3 regions of the Clostridium pacaense genome follow, and region 3 is predicted to be linked to each of the others. Evidence: predicted binding sites of a transcription regulator. Region 3 holds the regulator's gene; each other region holds the start of a gene.
What was found. The regulator Rex, encoded in region 3, represses fermentation and respiration genes when NADH is low (regulators of the CRP and FNR family bind a similar motif). The targets are predictions, from matches to a motif close to ATTGTTAANNNNTTAACAAT.

Region 1 (7,564 bases), on a different contig from region 3:
TTCTCCAACACACGCCTTTCCTCAGCCGCGCCAATCAGCTGGTCCCTTGCCTTCTTGGCTTCCACTTCCGTCTTATGACGGCTGGGACCGCCCACGCAGCCGCCCACGCAGGCCATGCCCTCCACAAAGTCCTCCGGAAGCCTTCCCACCTTCATGAGCAGCAGGGCTTTCTTGCACTCTGCGGCGCCATTGCAGCGGGCCACCTTGATGTCGGTGTTCTCTTCCATCTCCTCCAGGCACTGGAGCACTGCCGCGGTAACGCCTCCGCCATTGCCAAAGCGTTTGCCGAATACGGAGCTTTCCTGGTAGTCATTCTCAGCCGGCTGCAGTTCCACGCCTTTTGCGCGCATCATGGCGCGGATTTCACCGAAGGTCATGGCATAGTCCGCATTGCCTTCTATGTTCAGGTCCAGGCTTTCGCTCTTCTTGGCAATACACGGCCCGATGAACACGGTTATGGTTTCCGGGTTCTGGCTCTTTATCATCCTGGAGACAGCACACATGGGGGATACGGTGGTGGACATGTTCTCCAGCAGCATCGGGAAATGCTGCTTAATCATATTGACAAATGCGGGACAGCAGGAAGTGGTCATCTTCTTGCCTTCCTTATGGGCCTTTGCCCACTCTTCTGCCTCGTAGGCAGCTGTCATGTCGCCGCCCAGGCCGACCTCCACCATATCGGCAAATCCCAGCTGCTTAAGGGCTATCTTCCAGCTGGCCATGGTAATGTCTGGCCCGAACTGGCCTTCGGTGGCAGGGGCCACCATGGCAACCACGCGCTTTCCAGCCTTAATCAGACGGATCACATCCACCATGAATGTCTTGGAACCGATGGCGCCAAAGGGACAGCTGTGGATGCAGGCTCCGCACTGGATGCATTTCTTCTCATCAATCACGCAGATGCCGTATTCATCATATGTGATGGCGTCCACCGGACAGATTTTCTTACAGGGGCGCTCCAGATGGGCAATTGCGTTGTAGGGACAGGCCTGGGAACATTTGCCGCACTCCTTACACTTGGCAGGGTCAATATAGGCGCGTTCACGGCCCATGCTGATTGCCCCGAAGTTACAGGAATTCTGACAGGCCTTACCCATACACTTGCGGCAGTTGTCAGTTACTATATAGGAAGCAATGGGACACTCCTCGCATGCCGCATTGATGACCTGTACCACATTGGAAGTGTCTTTGCCGGCCGGACATTTCCCCTCGGCAAGGCGTACCCTCTGCTTGATGATTTCCCTCTCCTTGTAGATACAGCAGCGGTAGGTTGCCTGAGGTCCCGGAATCATGGAGTAAGGAATCCCGTCCCGCTTTTCTTCCAGATTCCCATCCCATGCAGCCTTGGCCACTTCATAGAGAACATCATGCTTCAGACGCAGGATTGTCGCATCATTGGTTACCATTTCTTCTCCTCCTCATTATGAGCACCTGGCGCTGCGCCGGGCAGGTCCCGGCGGAATCATCCCCGGTATCTGTCTGGCACGCACCAGATTGTTAATTTTATATCAACACCTGAAAATCTACTATATTTATACTGAAAATGCAAGTATTTATTAAGGTACAATCCTAATAATAGGTTACCACCACGGTTTTCCCCATCTCTTCTATCACATGCTTAAGCTGTTCCACCAGGTTCTGGCGGATGCCCAGGTCAAATGGCAGGCCCGGATTCTGGTAGGCGCTGTTGATTGCTTTTCCCACATAGAGGTGTACCTCGGTACAATCTTCAATTAATACCTTGGCCACCATGGAGCCGCCGTTGGGCTTATCCAGTTCCTGAAAAAACTCTTCCGATACAGTCTCATTCTTCACATATCTGCGCAGCAGCTGAAGCACGCGGTTCAGTGTCAGCACGCCTTCGGTCACCAGGTCAACACCGTCCATATATGCAATGGGCGGAATCTCCGGGTCCACATAATCCAGGGAAACATCCAGCTTTTTCCCCATCACCCTGGACACGATGGTTGCGCTGGTCCCGCCGCACACAATGGTCTTGGCATTGGAATCCGCCAGGAATTCATGGACCATCCGCACATCGTCCTCCGGGTTGCGCGCGGGTCCGGTCATCAGATGCACGGGCTTGCTGTCAATGATGCGCATACAGGCCACCGTTGTATCGTCACCCGGCCTGAACTGGTAAAGCTCATCACATGCCCTGCTGATGGACGCAGCCAGACGCATGGCGGATACAGTAAGGGGATACTGGCGCACCGCGTAATCCGCAATGTCCTGCCACAGCCAGCCAAAGTTCAACAGCTCGCCCACCCCCGCGTGGATGGTTCCGTCACTCATGAGAATCAGGGCATCGCCCTTCTGTACCTTGAACCTGTATTCGTTAATCTCCTTGCCCTGGATGACGCGGACATTCCTCGGTATCTCCATGAGCCTGCCGTCCCGTATGAAAATGCAGCCCGGGTTGTCATATTCCACCAGATAAGCGTCCCCGTTGTGATACACCTGAAGGATGCTGAAGGTGGAGTAAGCCACCTGCCTTACCTGGCAGATTGGAAGTGTCTCACTGATGGTATCCACACATTCTTCCAGCGTGGCGCCGTTGAGGAACATGGTTCCCAATATCTTGGAAGTCAGGGTGGACAGAATATTGGCCTTGACGCCGCTGCCCATGCCGTCGGCCAGGATCATGATGTTGGAATCCGCGGTCTGAAGCAGTTCTACCTTGTCCCCACAGAGGATTTCGGTATATTTATTCAGGCTTTTATAAGCAACATCCACTGTAATTCCCATTATCTACCTCCGTTGCCGCCTGGTTTCTTCAAATCAGCGCTGTTCAGATGGACGTACCCTGTCTTCCTGCCTGCGGGAGCCGCGCTTCCGATATGGACATAGCCCTTTTTCTGGTCAGGTACCGCAGCATTCCCTGCTGTTCCGGAGCCGCCTGACATTCCGGCGTTTCCTGCCAACCCGGCACCACCGGCCAGCCCGGCGTTTCCTGCTATCCCGGCACCGCCTGCCAGACCAGCGTTTCCTGCCAGCCCGGCACCGCCTGCCGTTCCCGCGCCGGCCCCGGTATTCCCCGGCGTCATGACGCCGCTTAAGGGCCTTGCCCCGCTGCCAAGGTGCACGTCCGGAAGCGCAATGTCTTCCTCGCCGCCCCCGTAGATCCCGTCGCTTCCATCCTCCAGCAGTGAATGGCAGAGCTTGGTCAGGGTGGTCTTGGTCTCGGCCGTAGTCTCGCCTAAGAGTCCGGCTATCTCCTGGGCCACCATCATCTGTTTATGGATTATCTTCTGGGCCAGGTCAATGGTTTCCAGTTTCTTCTCGTACTCTTCCTTGGCCAGCTCTTCCTCCCTGGTGATATCGATGAAGGTGGCAAGGACTGCATTTTCCTTTTCTATGTATACAATGTTCTGTAAGGTGGAAAGATTGTATTCCGGATAGTTCACCCGCTTGCCATGGATGTTCTGGTGCGTGTCGAACACCCACTGGAAATTAGCCGGGTCAATCAGCTCGTACAGGTACATCTTAAGGGCCTCGGAACGTGTCTTGCCAAAATACTTCTCACCCACATCCGAGTACTCCAGGATACGCATGTCGTCCCCCACGATCAGCACGATGTTGGGTGAAGTCTCCATTACCAGGTTGGCCATGGATTCCGCCTTCTCATGCATGAACGGGATGCACATGCTCACCTCCGCCTTGTGCTGGAATACGGCAATGGCCTTCTCACGGCAGGTAGGATAGCCGCAGGCGCCGCAGTTCAGCTCGTCTTCCGGCTTAAGCTTGTTGGTCATGCGCAGGATTTCACGTATCTGCTCTTCCGTGGGCTGTGTATCCCTGGGGGAGTGGTCCTCAAACCGCTTGCCGAAATGCACGTTCTCCCACACCGGCTCCATCTGGCGCTGCTCCGCCGGTTCCCGCGCAATGCTCTCCTCCATGTCCAGCTTGACCTTGAACCTGGAAATGAATTCGTCATTTACCGTAGGTCCCTTGATACATCCGCCGGAACACATATTCATCTCGATGAAGCATCCGTTAATCTCGCCCCGGGCCATGCTCTTGCACAGATCGATGCAGTTGGCCACGCCATGTACATAGAACTTGCGGTAGCCGTCGCTCTCCTCCTCGGTTGCCAGCACGGAGCTTACCACTCCGTTGGTCACCGGATACAGGCGGTTGACCTTGGGGTCAAATGCTGTAAATGGCCGGTCCTCACAGTCCTCGATGACAATGTCCTCTTCCTCCAACCACTTGTTGATATCATTAAAATTCAGCACGGCATCAATATAACCTTCATGCCGCGGATCCTTGGACTCCTTTTTCTTGGCAATGCACGGTCCCAGGAACACCACCCTCACGTCCCGCCCAAGCTCTTCCTTCAGAAGCTTTCCGTGGGCAATCATAGGGGACACCACCGGCGCCAGGTACGGTACCAGCTGGGGATAATAAATCTCCACCAGGTCATTGACGCTTGGACAGCAGGTGGTAATGATGTTATCCATCTTATGTTCCCTGAGGATTCTGGCGTATTCAGCCGTCACGAAGGCGGCGCCCTCCGAGGTTTCCCTCACATCCTCAAACCCAAGGCGCATCAGCGCTCCGCGCACCTGCCCGATTGTCTTATATTTTAAAAGTCCCATGTAAGCCGGCGCAATGGATACCACTACCCGCATGCCTTCCCGCAGGAACCCCTTTACCATATCCAGATCGCTCCGGAGGGTCTTGGCGGACTGGGGACATATCTTGAGACAATGTCCGCAAAGTATACATCTGTCAGGCATGATGACCGCCCGCTCATCCTTTACCTGGATGGCCTTCACATCGCAGTAGCGGACGCATTTGTAGCAGTGCTTGCACTTTGTGGCTTTGAAATCAATGATTTCCATGCCCATAATCAAAGTCTCCCTTTTATCTCATTCTCGAAAAATTCCTCGGTATCTTCCGGTTTCAGTGAATAGAGTTCGCCCTCCACGGTCACACATACGCCGTGGTCACAGTTGCCTGTGCAGAATGCGCCGTTTAAATCCACCTGGTCAGACAGGCCATTCTCAGCAACCAGCTTCTGAAGCTTTGCGATAATCTCCCTGGACCCTTTTAAATGACAGGCACTTCCAATACAAATCGTTACTTTCATCCCTTATTCCTCCACTATCTGCGTGTATTATGAGTTCACCCCAAACGGTATCTCCATTATCTCATATTGTGATATTTATATCAATAATATTTCTCAAATATTTTATAGAAAAGGAGGGCCTGTTGTGCTATAGTAAAGGATATTTATGAGAGGAGAGATTGTATTATGAAACGTTCCATTTCCATACTTTTAACTGCATTCCTGGGCGCTTCCCTGATGCTTGGCGGATGCGGCGGATCCGGACAGGGTTCCGCTGCCAAGGACACTGCCGCCAGCGCCACACAGGCAGAACCCCCTGCCCCTGATTCCCAGGAGACCGGCAGCAGCGGGTCAGAGGATACCGGGTCTTCTGAGGAAAGCGGGTCCAACAGTCCGGCCGGGTCTGCCAAGGAGCTTACCGCGGACGGATCCGGGGATGAGCCGAAACTGACCTGCCAGGCCGGAATCCGCGTGGGTTCCCTAAAAGGCCCCACCTCCATGGGCCTGGTATCCCTGATGGACAAGGCCGCCAAGGGCGAAACCTCCAATGTATATGAATTTACCATGACCGGCAAGGCGGACGAGCTGGTAGGCAAGATTGCAAACGGTGACCTGGACATCGCCCTGGTGCCGGCCAATGTGGCCAGCGTCCTCTACGCCAAGACCCAGGGAAATGTAACGGTCCTGGACATCAACACCTTGGGCGTCCTGTATGTGGTTGCATCAGATGATTCCATCACATCCATGGCAGACCTTAAGGGACGGACCATTTACATGACCGGCAAGGGCACCACGCCGGAATATGTGATGAATTACCTCTTAAAGGAAAATGGCCTCGGTTCCGGCGATGTGGACCTCCAGTTTAAGTCTGAAGCCACCGAGGTTGCCTCTATCTTAAAGCAGGATTCCAGCGCCATCGGCGTGCTTCCCCAGCCCTTTGCCACAGCCGCCTGCATCCAGAATGAGGATCTGAAAACCGTTCTGGACCTGACGGAACAGTGGGACATGCTGAACAAGGACAGCGGCAGCATGCTGGTAACAGGCGTCACCCTGGTGCGCAGCGACTTCCTCCGGGAGAACCGTTCGCCCATTGAGGATTTCCTGAAAGACCATGCGGAATCCGCCCTGTTTACTTCCGGACATCCGGAGGAAGCAGCAGCCCTTATCGCTGCCCAGGGCATTGTGGAGAAAGCCCCCATCGCCCAGAAGGCCCTTCCCTACTGCAACATCGTATGCATTACAGGACAGGAGATGAAGGATGCATTAAGCGGATACCTCTCCATCCTCATGGAACAGGATGCCAAATCCATCGGCGGCCAGATGCCCGGGGATGACTTTTATTACATGCCTTAGAGCGTGAAGGCCCCCAGGGGCGGATACCATATGACTGGTTGGCGGAGACATTTTTCATGAATCAAAACACCCGTATACGGAAATATTTCATCTGGCTGTTCTGGATTGCAGTGTGGCAGGCAGCCAATATGCTGATACACAACAATATCATATTCGTGGGGCCTGTGGATATGGTAAAGGCCCTCCTGGAGCTTGTCCGCGACAGCTCCTTCTGGGCCTCCATCTTCAGTTCTTTTGCCAGGATAAGCCTTGGCTTTCTCGGGGCATTTGTACTCAGCATCCTGTTAGGATGCCTGGCCTATGCATTTCCCCTTATAAGGGAACTGCTGGAACCGGTGATGCTGTTAATCAAATCGGTCCCCGTGGCCTCCTTTGTCATCCTTGCCCTTATCTGGATCGGTTCCCATAACCTGGCCGTCTTTACGTCCTTTCTGGTCGTGGTCCCCATGATATATGTGAATACCCTTTCCGGGCTGGAACACACGGACAGGAAGCTTCTGGAGATGGCCCTGGTATTCCGGATTCCCCTGTGGAAGCAGGTGCGCCATATCTATATCCCCGCCGTGCTGCCCTACCTTATCAGCGGATGCCGGACCGCCCTGGGCATGAGCTGGAAATCCGGCGTGGCCGCGGAGGTAATCGGCATACCGGAAGGTTCCATCGGCGAACAGCTCTACTATTCCAAACTTTATCTGGATACCGCTGGGCTGTTTGCCTGGACCTTTGTCATCATAATTGTCAGCGCTGTTTTTGAACGTATTTTCCTGTATCTTTTAGGGAAAGTGAAACACTAAAGTACTGACAGGGCCTGTGGGAACACCGTTGCCATATACGCCCTTATAAAACGCTTAAGGAGCCACGAAGAGAATGATTGAACTCAGACATATCACAAAATCATATGACGGCCTGCCTGTCCTCACGGATATCAGCATGACTTTCCGGGACGGCGGGTGTTACTGCCTTATGAGCCCTTCCGGCTCCGGCAAGACCACCCTGATGCGGATCATGATGGGGCTGGAAACGCCGGATGAGGGGACCGTGGCCATTACCCCCGGCGGGAAAACCGCCGCCATATCAGCCGTATTCCAGGAGGATAGGCTGTGTGAATCCTTCTCCCCCATGGATAATGTGATGATG
Region 2 (7,564 bases), on a different contig from region 3:
ATACAATTTGAAAATATGTTTGCCAGTGGTAATGACGGAATGTTTCATCCACTGATTAAATTCTATTTACAGGAGGCGCCATGAACTCATACATCGACATATTCAACCTGGAGGGAAAGGTTGCTGTCATCACAGGCGGGGCAACCGGCCTTGGTTTTTCCATGGCCCAGTGCCTGGCCGGGGCCAATGCCACGGTGGTCCTGATTGGGAGGCGGGAGGAGGAGCTGGAACATGCGTGCCGGGAAATCGGGGAGCGCGCCCATTATATCCGCTGTGACATAACTGATTTTGAGGGGATTCCCGCACTGGTGGAGTCCATTATGCACAGGTTTGGACGGATGGATGTCCTTATTAACAATGCAGGAATACAGATAAAAAAGCCTGCGCTTTCCTTTGAGGCTCAAGACCTTGACAGGCTGTTCGACGTGCACTTAAAGGCAGGCTACCTTCTGACAAAGGAATCCGTACCCCACATGAAGGGGGGCAGCGTCATATTCCTTTCCTCAGAGACAGGATTCATCGGCGTAACCGGCGTACTGGGATACTCCATGGCCAAGTCCGGTACGCTGGGCATGATGCGTTCCTTTGCCTCAGAACTGTCAGGCACAGGCATCAGGTTCAATGCGATTGTCCCGGGATGGACCGATACGCCCATGCTCAGGTATTCCAATGCAGACGACCCCGGACGGGCGGAACGGATCATCAGCAGGACCCCCATGGGAACGTTCGGGCAGCCCGAGGATATTGGATGGGCCGCCTTATACCTTGCTTCAGATGCATCCAGGTTTGTTACGGGGACAAGCCTGGTGGTGGATGGCGGGGCCATGATTGGGTTTTAGGGAGGATATAAAGGTGATAGTATGAGGATACGTGTATATGATAAACACCTGGGAAGCTACTTCCAGTCAGAAGTGTATGCCATAATCAACACAGGATACTATGAAAAATATCTGGTATCGGTCCCCTCGGAAAATGGCGGGTATATGAAGCTATACGACTATCTGGACAAATCGGATAAGAAGCTTCCGGTCCTTGTGAACATGGTTACTCCCCAAGGGCCAGAAGGATGGATTTATAAGAAGACAGGAGATGCAGGACGGCAGTTTGAGGAATACAGGCATGTGCTGGAACATGGTATCCTGTTCTTTGAATACAGAGGATTCCCCTGGCTGTGGGAGGATACAGATACCCTGGGCGCGCTTCTGCGCGGGGAATCTGTCTTGATAAAGGACAGCATGTTCGAAGATCGATTGTATTCGGATACAGCCCTTAAAGGGTGGAACTATGTTAAGACCCAGGAGGACGCAGATGCATTTCAAAGAAGTGTGTGCGGTTTCCATGATGCGGTCATCCGTGGACTGGGTTATGTCAGCGGGGCTTATGTAACTGCGGATAAATGCATGAAACCCCTTGCTGACGTAAGGCGTGTATCCATCCAGATCCAGAGCCAGCAGTGTCAGGATTTTGAGATGATATTTGAGGGGGTGACTGCCCTTAACCTGCGTCCGCCTGGCGACAATTACATGGCGGATATATACGATGCATCGCTTTTTGTACGTGACGCATCCGTGTTCTTCAGTGACAGTTATCTGGAAAAACCGGATATGTCCTATGTAGGAACATGGATTACAGCATATGGATTACGATGGAGATTTACATAAAAGGAAAAAAGCACGGATTCAGGCAGATATCACAGGCCGGAACGATTGTTAATAGATTCACGTACAACTGGTTTTTATGAATTTTATGATATTTTTATTGACGGTATCACAAAAAAACAAAATGGTTTTTTTGAAATCAAGCGGTAGGATTTTATATTATTGTTAAATAATATACAAAATCCTGCCGCTCTTTCAATGCTTTATGAGTGAATAATGAATATGTTATCACAAAAATTGTTAAAAATATATCATTTATTAAATTGAATTTTATTGTCAGTTATGCAATTTTTCTAATGTCTGTTTGTATATTTATTTAGGTATTTATTTAGGTATTTGTTTAGATATCCAACGTGTTATTTTCAAAACCAATCTAGTGTTAGCCATATTTTGCTATATTCTTATAATTTCTCCAGCTCCTTAACTATCACCCTCTATTTCCCCATATTATACCCAATAATACACAAGTATTTTTCATCCATCTAATGTAGCTGCTATTTTTCAGGCTCCATAATCACAGAAAAATAGCCCAAAAAACTTAACAAGCAGAACTATAAAGATAATGTTAATAAAAAATCGATACTAATCAAAATATTATCAAATAAATGTTAAAATATTATTTTAATTGACAGATTAAAATGCCCGGATATAATCAGGTTTAGGCACCGGTCCTGGCCTGGACGGTTGGGGCGGGATGCAAGAATATAAGGGGGTAGCAGTATGTCTACATATTATTTTTTACCTACACGCAATGTTTTTGGTGAAGGCGCGGTTCAGGAGGCCGGGGACCTGGTTAAGAGTTTAGGCGCAAAGAGATGCCTGATTGTAACGGACCGGTATCTGGGAGAAATCGGCATGGCGGACAGGGTACGGGAAATCCTGGAAAAGGCAGGGATTGAGGCATGTATTTTTGCGGGGGCAGAGCCGAACCCAACGGATAGGAACGTGGAAGCCGGAGCCAGGTTTTATCAGGAAAATGAATGCAATTCCATCATTTCCCTGGGCGGCGGTTCCTCCCACGACTGTGCAAAGGGGATTGGGCTGGTTGCTGCCAACGGCGGAAGGATTGCTGATTTTGAGGGGGTCGATAAGTCTTCAAAACCAATGGTTCCGCTTATGGCCATCAACACCACTGCCGGAACCGCGTCAGAGATAACCAGGTTCTGTATCATCACGGATACTTCCCGCAAGGTAAAGATGGCCATCGTGGACTGGCGGGTCACGCCCCAGATTGCCATCAATGATCCGGAGCTTATGAAGGGGATGCCGCCGTCACTGACCGCATCCACGGGGATGGATGCGCTGACCCATGCCATCGAGGCTTACGTATCCACGGATGCCAATCCGCTGACAGACGCAGCGGCCATCATGGCAATCAAGATGATTGCCCATTACCTACCAAAGGCAGTTGCCAACGGCAATTACATGAAGGCCAGGGATAAGATGGCCTATGCCCAGTACCTGGCGGGAATTGCATTTAACAACGCGTCCCTGGGGTATGTCCATGCCATGGCGCACCAGCTGGGCGGTTTTTATAATCTGCCCCACGGTGTGTGCAATGCAATCCTTCTGCCCTATGTTGAGAGTTATAACCTGATCGGCAATATGAACCGGTTCAGGGATGTGGCCCAGGCAATGGGTGTCCAGGTGGAAGGCATTTCCGTAACCTGTGCGGCTGAAAAGGCAATCGAGGCCATTAAGAAGCTGAGCAGGCAGCTGGAAATCCCATCGGATTTAAAGCAGCTGGGAGTAAAGGAGGAGGACTTCGCAGTCATGGCTGATAATGCCAAGAAGGACGTCTGCCAGCTGACAAACCCAAGGACCGCAACCAGGGAACAGGTCATTGAGATTTACCGCCAGGCGTATGTTGGGGAGTAGAGGGGACAAATGTTAATGCAATATTAACAAAAAGAGTTTGTTAAATAAAAGATTTTTGTTGACTATTGCCTGTCTTATGATATATCATAGTGGCCAGAGGGGTAACACAACCGTATTAATCTTCCGCCAAGGAGGGTTTTTCTGGAAACATGGTGTTTTAGGACAGTGATGGGCTGGCTTTAAAATACATGTTTTTTTTGTGTCCTAAAGTGTGTTTTATAAGCCTGTCCCGATGCTGTACCAAGTGTTGAGAGGAGAGTTTACAATGCATAATGTAGAGCTTAAGGCCAGATACCAGTTGTTCATCGGAGGACAGTGGAAGGATGCATCTGACGGCAGGACCTTTAAGACATACTGCCCGGCAGACGGGAGCGTGCTGGCAGAGTGTGCGGAGGCGGCAAAGGAGGATGTGGATGAGGCTGTGAAGGCGGCCTGGAAGGCATTTGAGTCCTGGAAGCACGTAACGGTCAATGAAAGAGCTGTTATTTTAAACAGGATTGCAGATATCATTGACGCCAATCGGGAACACCTGGCAATGGTGGAATCCCTGGATAACGGCAAACCGATTAGGGAGACCATGGCCGTGGATATACCTATGTCCGCACAGCATTTCCGTTATTTCGCAGGCTGCATCATGGCGGATGAGGGAAGCGCCAATATGCTTGGGGAAAGCACTTTAAGCCTGATTCTCAGGGAACCAATCGGAGTGGTTGGGCAGATCGTGCCCTGGAACTTCCCGTTCCTCATGGCTGCCTGGAAGCTGGCCCCGGTGCTGGCAAGCGGCTGCTGTACTGTATTTAAGTCCTCCAGCGCCACCCCGTTAAGCGTGCTGGAACTTGCAAGGCTGATCCAGGATGTGCTTCCGGCGGGCGTGTTTAACGTACTGACCGGTTCCGGCTCCAGGTCCGGACAATATATGCTGGAGCATAAGGGCTTCAGGAAACTGGCATTTACCGGATCCACGGAAGTGGGCAGGAATGTTGCCCTGGCGGCTGCGCAGAAGCTGATACCGTCCACCCTGGAACTGGGGGGAAAATCAGCCAATATCTTCTTTGAGGACTGTGACTGGGAGATGGCCATGGACGGCCTGCAGATGGGCATCCTCTTTAACCAGGGCCAGGTGTGCTGCGCAGGCTCCAGGGTATTTGTCCAGGAAAGCATCTATGACAGATTCGTCAAAGAGGCAGTGGAGCGGTTTAACCAGGTCAAGGTGGGCCTTCCGTGGGAAGCAGACACCCAGATGGGAAGCCAGATCAACAAGGCCCAGATGGAAAAAATCCTTCAGTACATAGAAGTCGGAAAGGCGGAAGGCGCAACGGTTCTCTGCGGAGGTGAACAGCTCAAATCCGAGGGACTGGAAAATGGCTGCTTCCTTAAGCCCACCCTCCTGGGAAATGTCACAAACCACATGAGGGTTGCCCAGGAGGAAATCTTCGGGCCGGTTGCCTGCATCCTCAAGTTCAGGACCGAGGATGAGGTGGTTGACATGACCAATGACAGCGAATACGGCCTGGGAGGAGCCGTATGGACCAGGGACATCAACAGGGCCCTGCGGGTGTCGCGGGCCATTGAGACAGGACGCATGTGGGTGAATACCTATAATGCCATCCCGGAGGGAGCGCCCTTCGGCGGATACAAGGCATCCGGTATTGGACGTGAAACCCATAAGGTCATGCTGGACCATTATACACAGATGAAGAATATCATGATTAATCTTAGTGAAGCCCCAACAGGATTTTATCCTGTGAAATAAAGCAGGGTATTATTATATAGAAGGAAGCGGTTTTGGAACGGGAAGTTCCGGGGCCGTTTCTTTTTGCTTGCAGACCTGTCTCTGTCTTATCTTTAACAATCAAATATTAAAAAAGAAAAAAATTTAAAATATATATTGACATATTTTTAACGAAAGGTTATAATGCAAACAGTGAGATTGTTAATTAATTATCAATAAGAAAAAATACCCCAACCCAAACAGGCTGATGCAGCCCCAATGCATCACAAACACAAGGAAAAATGAAGGAAAAATGGAGGAAAAGGAAATGGCAAAGAAAATCGAGCAGGTTGTTCCGGAAATCATCGACAGCGTGGACGGACTGAATGCAAAAATGAATGCAATGCGCGAAGCACAGAAAATTTTTGCTACTTACACACAGGAGCAGGTAGACAAAATATTCTTCGCAGCTGCCAGCGCGGCTGATAAGATGCGTCTTCCTCTTGCAAAGATGGCAGTGGAAGAGACCGGCATGGGTATTGTGGAAGACAAGGTCATCAAGAACAACTACGCGGCTGAGTACATTTACAATGCATATAAAGATACAAAGACTGTAGGCGTGATTGAGGAAGATAAGGAATACGGAATCAAGAAGATTGCAGAGCCAATCGGCCTGATTGCAGCTGTCATCCCTACCACCAACCCGACTTCAACCGCTATCTTCAAGACACTGATTGCCCTGAAGACACGTAACGCAATCATCATTTCCCCACATCCGCGTGCAAAGGGATGCACCATTGCGGCTGCTAAGATTGTCCTGGACGCAGCAGTAAAGGCCGGGGCACCGGAAGGAATCATCGGCTGGATTGACGTACCTTCACTGGAACTGACCAACGAGGTCATGAGGGATGCCGACTTAATCCTGGCAACAGGCGGACCTGGAATGGTTAAGGCTGCTTACTCTTCAGGAAAACCGGCACTGGGCGTTGGCGCCGGCAACACACCGGTCATCATTGACGAGACAGCCGAAATCAAGATGGCAGTTAACTCCATCATCCATTCCAAGACATTTGACAATGGTATGATTTGTGCTTCCGAGCAGTCCGTGACTGTCCTGGAATCCATTTACAATGAAGTCAGGAAAGAATTTGAATACAGAGGCTGCTATTTCTTAAAGCCAGGCGAGATTGAGAAGGTCCGCAAGACCATCCTGGTGAACGGCGCGCTGAATGCCAAGATTGTTGGACAGAAGGCTGTTACCATTGCCAAGCTTGCCGGTGTGGAAGTTCCGGAAGACACCAAGATCCTGATTGGCGAGGTTGAGTCCGTGGATATCAGCGAAGAGTTCGCACATGAGAAGCTGTCTCCCGTACTGGCCATGTACAAGGCCAAGACATTCGACGAGGCCCTGGATAAGGCAGAGCGTCTGGTGGCAGACGGCGGCTACGGCCACACTGCTTCCCTGTATGTGAATGTCAACGAAGAAGAGAAAATCATGAAGCATGCTTTAAGGATGAAGACCTGCCGTATTGTCATCAATACACCTTCCTCCCACGGCGGCATCGGCGACCTGTACAACTTCAAGCTGGCTCCATCCTTAACACTGGGCTGCGGTTCCTGGGGCGGAAACTCCGTATCTGAGAACGTTGGAGTGAAGCATTTACTGAATATCAAGACCGTTGCTGAAAGGAGAGAGAACATGCTGTGGTTCCGTGCACCTGAGAAAGTATACTTTAAGAAGGGCTGTCTGCCTGTAGCATTAAATGAGTTAAAGGATGTAATGGGCAAGAAGAGGGCATTCATCGTAACCGACTCCTTCCTGTATAAGAATGGATACACCCATGTTATCACAGACCGTCTCAATGATATGGGACTTACCTATACCGTATTCTCCGATGTACAGCCAGACCCAACCCTGGCCAATGCACAGGCTGGTGCAAAGCTTATGAGGGACTTTGAGCCGGACGTAATCATTGCAATGGGCGGCGGTTCCGCAATGGATGCTGCTAAGATCATGTGGGTTCTGTATGAGCATCCGGAAGTGGACTTCATGGACATGGCAATGCGTTTCATCGATATCAGGAAACGTGTATACACATTCCCGAAGATGGGCGAGAAGGCATACTTCATCGCTGTTCCGACTTCCTCCGGTACTGGCTCCGAGGTTACACCTTTCGCAGTTATCACAGACCAGGAGACTGGCATCAAATATCCGCTGGCTGACTATGCCCTCCTGCCCAACATGGCAATTGTGGACACAGACAATATGATGAGCCAGCCAAGAGGACTGACAAGCGCATCCGGCGTTGACGTCCTG
Region 3 (7,564 bases):
CCTTCTTCCCCATGGCGGCTGCAACAGCCGACAGCTTTTGGGCCTCCCCGTAACGGAACATGGCCGGACGGATATCGTACTGAACCAGGTCCTCAAACCGGCTTTCATGGGTCACGCCCAGGACAAGGATCATCTTGCGTATGCCGTGGCGGCGCAGGATGATGCCTTCGTCCACGGATGCCACGGCATATCCGTCCACATACGGGTCAATGGTCCTGGCAACCGGCACTGCGCCATGTCCGTAACCGTCTGTCTTGACCACGCCGATCATGGACGTGGAAGCCGGGAGGTTTGCCTTCATGGCCTCCATATTGGCAGCCACCGCATCCAGATGGATGGCCGCATATACCCTGCTGTATGGTTTCATTTTATCTGCCTCCTGTTTTGTCTCATTCCATCGCGGGCTCCATAGCCCTCCCGATTGCATGTGCCAGATCCGATGCCAGAAGGCTGTGCTGCCCTGTCTGCCTGGCTGCCGCCTCTCCTGCCCTGCCGTGAAGGTAGACCCCCATCAGGGCGGCCTGTTCTTCCTCCATGCCAATGGCCGCGAGGCCTGCGATGATACCCGTAAGGACATCGCCGGAACCGGCCTTGGCCATGGCGCTGTTGCCGCTGGAATTAATGTAGAGCGTCCCGTCCTTGCCTGCCACCACCGTGGCAGCATCCTTAAGCACGCAGGTAATGCCGTACCGCCCCGCATATTCCAGCGCTGCCCCGGCCAGATTCTCCTTGATGGCATCGATGCCCTCCCCTGTCAGCCTGGCCATCTCCCCAAGATGGGGGGTGATTATGATGTTTTCCGTGTAGTAGGTGGTCAGGTACGGATGCCCGGCTATGGCATTGAGGCCGTCCGCATCAATGATCACAGGCACAAAGGCGCTGGTCAGTATATCCTCCACCAGGTATTCCACATATGGTTCGCTGCCAAGTCCCGGCCCCAGCACCACCACATCCGCCCAGTTCATCTGCTCCTCAATCATGCGCTTGAACTCTTCCCTGCCCGAAACCAGCTGGTCCGCCGTGTAGGTGACGATGATGGCTTCCGGCAGGCGTTCCTGAAGGATCTGGCGGTTTTCCTCCACGGTCAGGAGCTTAACCAGCCCGGCGCCGGTGCGGTAGGCAGCCAGGGCGCTGAGGTATGCGGCGCCGCACATGTTCCGCGACCCTGCTGCAATCAGCACCTTCCCAAAGGTTCCCTTATTGGAATAGGCGGGCCGGCCTGGAATAAGAGCCAGATCCTCCGGCCCGTAGGTGAAGGCGTATCCACACCCTTCCTCTGCCTCCGCCACGGCCCCAAGGGCTGTTTCCGGGAATCCGATATCGCATACCTTTACCCTGCCCGCGTATTCCCTGCCCGGATAAAGGGCTGTTCCGGTCTTCTCCCAGCCAAAGGTGACAGTGACATCCGCCTTCAGCGCAATGCCCATGACAGCCCCCGTGTCCCCATGGATTCCCGAGGGAACATCCACCGCGATGGTATGGGGAATCCTCTTTTCAGACAGCATTTCCATGCACTGTCTGTACTCCCCCTCGATGGGACGGCTTAAGCCCACGCCGAATACCGCGTCAATGAGAAGGCAGCACTCCCCATCCACTGCCCCGGTCCAGGGCCTGACCTCCATGCCCAGCCTGCGCGCAATGGATACCTGGGCCTTAAACTCCTCTGTCCCCTTTTCCAGGTTCCCCACCACGTAAATACAAGCCTGATATCCTTTCAGATAAAGCATCCTGGCCGCCGCCACGCCGTCCGCCCCGTTGTTGCCGGTGCCGCACACCGCCCAGACAGCATCCCTCTGTCCGGCCAGGGCCTCTGCCTCTTCTGCCACCCAAAGGGCCGCCCGTTCCATCAGGACCATGGACGGTATGCCTATGGTATGGATGGTATGGGCGTCCACCGCCTTCATCTGTTTTGCCGTTACCAGTGTTCTCATCCGCATTTACCTCCTGTAAAAAGCAAAGGCCGGCAAGCATAAAGAATGGCTCCTTTGCTTGCCGGCTGATTCTTACTTTGATGCTTTTCCCTCTTCCGTCTTCTGGTCGTACATGCTGCATACCCTGTATGACAGGCGCATCAGACTTTCAGACAGATGGACATTCTCCACTACCACATCATCCGGAACCACCAGATCAGTATGGGCAAAGTTCCAGATTGCCTTGATACCGGCCTGGACAAGACGGTCTGCAATCTCAGGCGCCTTTGTCTTTGGAATGGTCAGGGCCGCTATCTGAATCTCATTCTCCTTGATGTAGTGCTCCAGATCATCCACGGAGCGGATCTCAATCCCGCGGATTACCAGGCCAATCAGCTTGGGGTTAATGTCAAACATGCCCTTGATGACAAATCCACGCCTTTCGAAATTCGTATAGTTTGCAATGGCCTGCCCCAGATTGCCAGCCCCGATGATGATCAGGTTGTGCTGCTGGTCAATCCCTAAAATCTTTGCTATCTCGGCATACAGGTACTTGACGTTATAACCGTATCCCTGCTGGCCGAATCCTCCAAAATTATTAAGGTCCTGACGGATCTGTGATGCCGTTACTTTCATCCTGGCGCTAAGTTCATTGGAAGAGATGCGTTCCACACCCTCCTCAATCAGTTCACCCAGGTAGCGGTAATAGCGGGGCAATCTTGAAATTACCGCCTTTGATATCTCTTTGCGTTCCATTGTGTTCCACCTTCCCCTTACGCGTTTCTATAAATACCTAATGGTTCTATTATAAACAAGTGTCAAAAAAATGTCAAACACGTTTCAGTATGTTCTTGAAAAAATTTTCCTATTATATTATACTGGTGAAAGTATAATGTGGAAATCCCGGCGGTCTGGAGCCTTGAAAAACAGGCGGTATATGCGGGTTTCCTTCCCATATAAGCGCGTAAAGACAGCGCCCCGGTTCCCCGCCCGGATGGGGCGCCGGTGTACAATGCAAAGGAGTTTAACCATGATTTTATCATGCAGCAATATAACCAAGTCCTTCGGTGACAAACATATCTTAAAGCAGGTTTCCTTCCACCTGGAAGACCACGAAAAGGCGGCCATTGTGGGCATTAACGGCGCAGGCAAGACCACCCTTCTGAAAATCATCATCGGCGAACTGGCTGCAGACGAGGGCGTTGTGGCCCTCAGCAAGGGCTCCACCATAGGTTATCTGGCGCAGCACCAGGACCTGGACAGCGAAAGCACGATTTACGAAGCCCTTCTGGAGGTAAAGCGCCCGGTCATACAGATGGAGGAGCGGATCCGCAGCCTGGAGCTTAAGATGCATTCCGCCTCAGGCGATGCCCTGGAAGCCATGCTGGCGGAATACAGCCGCTTAAACCATGCCTTTGAACTGGCCAATGGCTATGCTTATAAAAGCGAGGTCACGGGCGTATTAAAAGGCCTTGGATTCAGCGAGGACGAATTTACCAAGCCCATCAACACCCTTTCCGGCGGTCAGAAAACCCGTGTCTCCCTGGGCAAGCTCCTGCTCACCAAGCCGGACGTACTGCTGCTTGACGAGCCGACCAACCACCTGGACATGGAGTCCATTGCCTGGCTGGAAACCTATTTGAAGGGTTATTCAGGCAGCGTGATCATCGTTGCCCATGACCGTTATTTCCTGGACCGTGTGGTTTCCAAGATTGTGGAGCTGGATAACGGCATCGGGACCATGTTCTCAGGCAATTATTCCGCCTACAGCGACAAGAAAGCCATGCTCCGGGATGCCAAAATCAGGGCATATCTAAACCAGCAGCAGGAAATCAAGCATCAGGAAGCAGTCATCACCAAGCTTAAATCCTTTAACCGTGAAAAGTCCATCCGGCGTGCAGAGAGCCGTGAAAAGATGCTGGATAAGATTGAGCGGCTGGATAAACCGGTGGAAATTGACGATTCCATGGATATACGGCTGGAGCCGGATGTAATCAGCGGCAATGATGTGCTGACGGTCAGGGAATTAAGCAAATCCTTTGACGCCCAGACCCTTTTTTCCCACGTGGATTTTGATATCAAACGCGGGGAACGGGTGGCTATCATAGGCAACAACGGAACCGGCAAGACCACCCTGTTAAAAATCATCAACGGCCTCCTGGAGGCTGACAGCGGCGAAATCCGCCTGGGTTCCAAGGTGCACATCGGTTATTACGACCAGGAACACCAGGTCCTGCACATGGACAAGACATTGTTTGAGGAGATACAGGATACCTATCCTGACATGAATAATACCCAGATCCGCAATACCCTGGCCTCCTTCCTGTTCACGGGCGATGATGTGTTCAAGCTGATCCGGGACTTAAGCGGCGGGGAACGCGGACGCGTGTCCCTGGCCAAGCTCATGCTCTCCGACGCCAACTTCCTTTTACTGGATGAGCCTACCAACCATCTGGACATCACGTCCAAGGAGATACTGGAAAGCGCCCTCTGCCGCTATACGGGCACCGTGCTTTATGTGTCCCATGACCGTTATTTCATCAACCGCACCGCCACCAGGATACTGGACCTGACCAGCCAGTCCCTGATTAATTATATCGGCAACTACGATTATTACCTTGAGAAGAAGGATGACGTGGAAGCAGCATTCGCAGCAAGGAATGCTGCGGGCCAGGCGCCTGCGGGAACGCCGGACAGGGATCTGGCCTCCTCTTCTGCCAGCGATATAAAGCTGGACTGGAAGGCCCGGAAGGAAGAACAGGCGCGCATACGCAAGCGCCAGAACGAACTGAAGAAAACAGAGGATTCCATCCATGCCCTGGAAACCAGGGACAGTGAGATTGACGGGCTGCTTTCCCTGGAAGAGGTCTACACCGATGTGGACAGGCTGATGGAACTGAACAGGGAAAAGGAAGAAATTGCCCGGCAGCTAGAAGAACTGTATGAGCGATGGGAAGAACTGGCTGAGGATTGATGGTTTCTGAGTGGATGAAAGGAGTAAATGCATGAAATTAAAACGGATCCTGGCCCTGACCGGAGCCTTGCTTCTTGTGGCGCTGTTTGTACTGGCCATTATCCTGGCCGTGACAGGCGCCCCAAAGAATTACCTGATGGCCGTGATTTTCTCCATGGTGTTCATACCCATCATCATGTTTGCCATGGGACTGATGACACGTGTCTTAAAGCCTTCCGAACCAGTGGATATGGAAGCGCTGAAGGCGGAGGCGGAAAAAGCCGGTATGGCCGGTACACAGGCCGGCGGACGGACAGCCCATGACAAAGCGGAGGATAAAGGGGTTGGAAAGACCAAAGGCTGTGATAAAACATCCAGGCCATAGGCTGATGGGGATGACTTTGGGAATGGGATAATCTTGAGAATGGAATGATTTTGAGAATAGAATGAACTTAAGAATAGAATGAACTTAAGAATAGGATAAACTTAAGAATTGTAAATGCCGGGAAAGCTGTGTCCTACAGGTTTCCCGGCATTTTGTATCCTGGATACAAAATGGACATTCAAAAGGTAATCACTCATAAAACAGTATCGGCCAATAAACTGAAACAGGCAGATACCAAATATACCGCAAAGTGGGCGTAATCTGTCCTAAGGAGGTACCTTTGGTGGAATCCTCAGGACAGATAGAGGGAATGAATTTTCAAACACGCTCCAGAAAGGAATCCTGCTGCTTACAGGGAGATATCATATTCCAATTGTTAAAATAATAGAAACGTCCACAATTATGTGATATAATCTCCTACAACAACGGTGCGGACTCCATATATAAATGCATATTCAAAAAAACGAGGTGACATTTATGAGAGCAAATTTTGATGAGATTTCTATACAATACTGGCTTGATAACCGTAAATATATTCAAGCAAAATCATATTCCTGTTTTCACAATGGATATGTTTACGGCGATAATATGCAGTTTGATAAAATTAATTTTGTATTCGTGGCTGGCGATAATGAGATAATAATTGACGGGGAAAGTCCTCGAAAAACATATATTAAATTCGTTGAGGCTGCCTGTAATCAGTCCATTGAGATTATGAATGGATTCCTAACCGCAAAAGCAGATAAATTTAAAATTTATCCGGAAACAGTTGTCCATGGCTTTACAGCAGGGCAGAAAAACAGTACACGGATACAGGATGAGAACAGTGCAATCATTATTTCGGACAAAAAGTATTATGTTGCAAATAATTTAAAGATATGCGAATTTTTCAATGCGGCTGCCAGTGCCCTGACTGAAGAATACAGGAAAAAATGGTATATAAGGATCATCTGTAATGATAAGCACAGAAATACCCCCTTAAAGGCGGTAGATGAGCTTCAACCAGCAGAAACAAAACCGTATAGCAGTTTTAAATTACTCATTGATGATGAGGACACTCCCACCAAAAGGAAATCAGCGCCAAAACAGACCACAAGGCCATGTAAGACAGATTATATCACCCTGAATGAAAAGAAAAAAAGCATTGGCGATTTAGGAGAATATATTGTTATTGAGTTCGAAAAGAAAAAGTTACGTAATGTAGGGTTAGTGGAACTTGCGAAGCAAATTGAACATACATCACAGGAAGTGGGCGATAACGAAGGCTATGATATTAAATCCTTTACCGAACAAGGGGAACTATTATATATTGAGGTAAAGAGTACAGAACAGAACCATGACGGCGGTTTCTATATTTCCCAAAATGAAATCACTGTTGCCAATAAGATGCAGCAGCAAAAGAAAAACTACAGAATTTACAGACTATACAATATTAACAAGAGAAAAGGTGAGGCCCATTTAAAGATATATGAACCTCCATTTGATACCGGGCGGTATGTCATGAAAGTAATGTCCTGGTATATTGAAAACGAAATTTAACAAATTCTTAAAATCAAGTGGGTAATTGGGGAATTAAAATGATAAATGAACATGGACCTGTTGGAAGTCCTGCTGCGTCTTTACTGAATGGGTCTGCATAACAGGGAAACGGCATAGCCCGCAAAGCTATGCCGTTTTCCAGAAAATATTCCTGATACCGTCTTGTAGGTACCTTTCGATTTAAATGTCCTTTTCAGAATTTATTTTCGAACCCTTACTATACTTCCCGAAGCGGCTTGCGCATGATAATGTCATCCCGTCCCGGTCCATTGGAGACCATTGCAATGGGAGCCTCAATCTCCTTTTCCACGAACTCTATATATTTGCGGCAGTTCTCAGGCAGTTCCTCATAATCCTTAATCCCGCGGATGTCGCATTTCCATCCCGGGAGCCTGGTAAGCACAGGTTTAGCCTTCTCAAGCCGTGCGGTGGTGGGGAATTCCTTTGTCACCTGACCGTCAATCTCATAACCCACGCACACAGGAATCTCATCCAGATACCCCAGGACATCAAGCACGGTAAATGCCACCTCCGTGGTTCCCTGGATACGGCAGCCATATCTGGTCGCTACCGCGTCGAACCAGCCCACACGTCTGGGGCGTCCGGTGGTTGCGCCATATTCGCCCCCATCGCCTCCGCGGTTCCTTAACTCTTCCGCCTCATCCCCGAATATCTCGCTGACAAAGGCGCCTGCGCCTACAGCGCTGGAGTAAGCCTTTACAACCGTGGTAATGTCCTTAATCTCATATGGCGGTATCCCTGCGCCGATTGCGCCGT

Region 1: LK536_RS45080 ((2Fe-2S) ferredoxin domain-containing protein) is a predicted target of Rex. The motif match lies at 5,161-5,180, and genes of this name have one in related genera.
Region 2: adhE (bifunctional acetaldehyde-CoA/alcohol dehydrogenase) is a predicted target of Rex. The motif match lies at 5,466-5,485, and genes of this name have one in related genera.

The regions. Positions count from the first base shown of each region.
Region 1 is NZ_JAJFEB020000008.1:231,813-239,376, forward strand. It holds gene LK536_RS45065 (4Fe-4S dicluster domain-containing protein) at 1-1,406, opposite strand, end outside; gene LK536_RS45070 (SpoIIE family protein phosphatase) at 1,570-2,748, opposite strand; gene LK536_RS45075 ([Fe-Fe] hydrogenase large subunit C-terminal domain-containing protein) at 2,748-4,853, opposite strand; gene LK536_RS45080 ((2Fe-2S) ferredoxin domain-containing protein) at 4,856-5,095, opposite strand; gene LK536_RS45085 (ABC transporter substrate-binding protein) at 5,261-6,427, shown strand; gene LK536_RS45090 (ABC transporter permease) at 6,484-7,221, shown strand; gene LK536_RS45095 (ATP-binding cassette domain-containing protein) at 7,295-7,564, shown strand, end outside.
Region 2 is NZ_JAJFEB020000002.1:491,671-499,234, reverse strand. It holds gene LK536_RS35755 (SDR family NAD(P)-dependent oxidoreductase) at 81-839, shown strand; gene LK536_RS35750 (hypothetical protein) at 861-1,661, shown strand; gene LK536_RS35745 (iron-containing alcohol dehydrogenase) at 2,379-3,536, shown strand; gene LK536_RS35740 (aldehyde dehydrogenase family protein) at 3,802-5,289, shown strand; gene adhE (bifunctional acetaldehyde-CoA/alcohol dehydrogenase) at 5,576-7,564, shown strand, end outside.
Region 3 is NZ_JAJFEB020000001.1:402,679-410,242, forward strand. It holds gene alr (alanine racemase) at 1-367, opposite strand, end outside; gene LK536_RS31550 (NAD(P)H-hydrate dehydratase) at 390-1,931, opposite strand; gene LK536_RS31555 (redox-sensing transcriptional repressor Rex) at 2,004-2,666, opposite strand; gene abc-f (ribosomal protection-like ABC-F family protein) at 2,941-4,884, shown strand; gene LK536_RS31565 (hypothetical protein) at 4,916-5,248, shown strand; gene LK536_RS31570 (protein NO VEIN domain-containing protein) at 5,726-6,787, shown strand; gene LK536_RS31575 (adenylosuccinate synthase) at 7,005-7,564, opposite strand, start outside.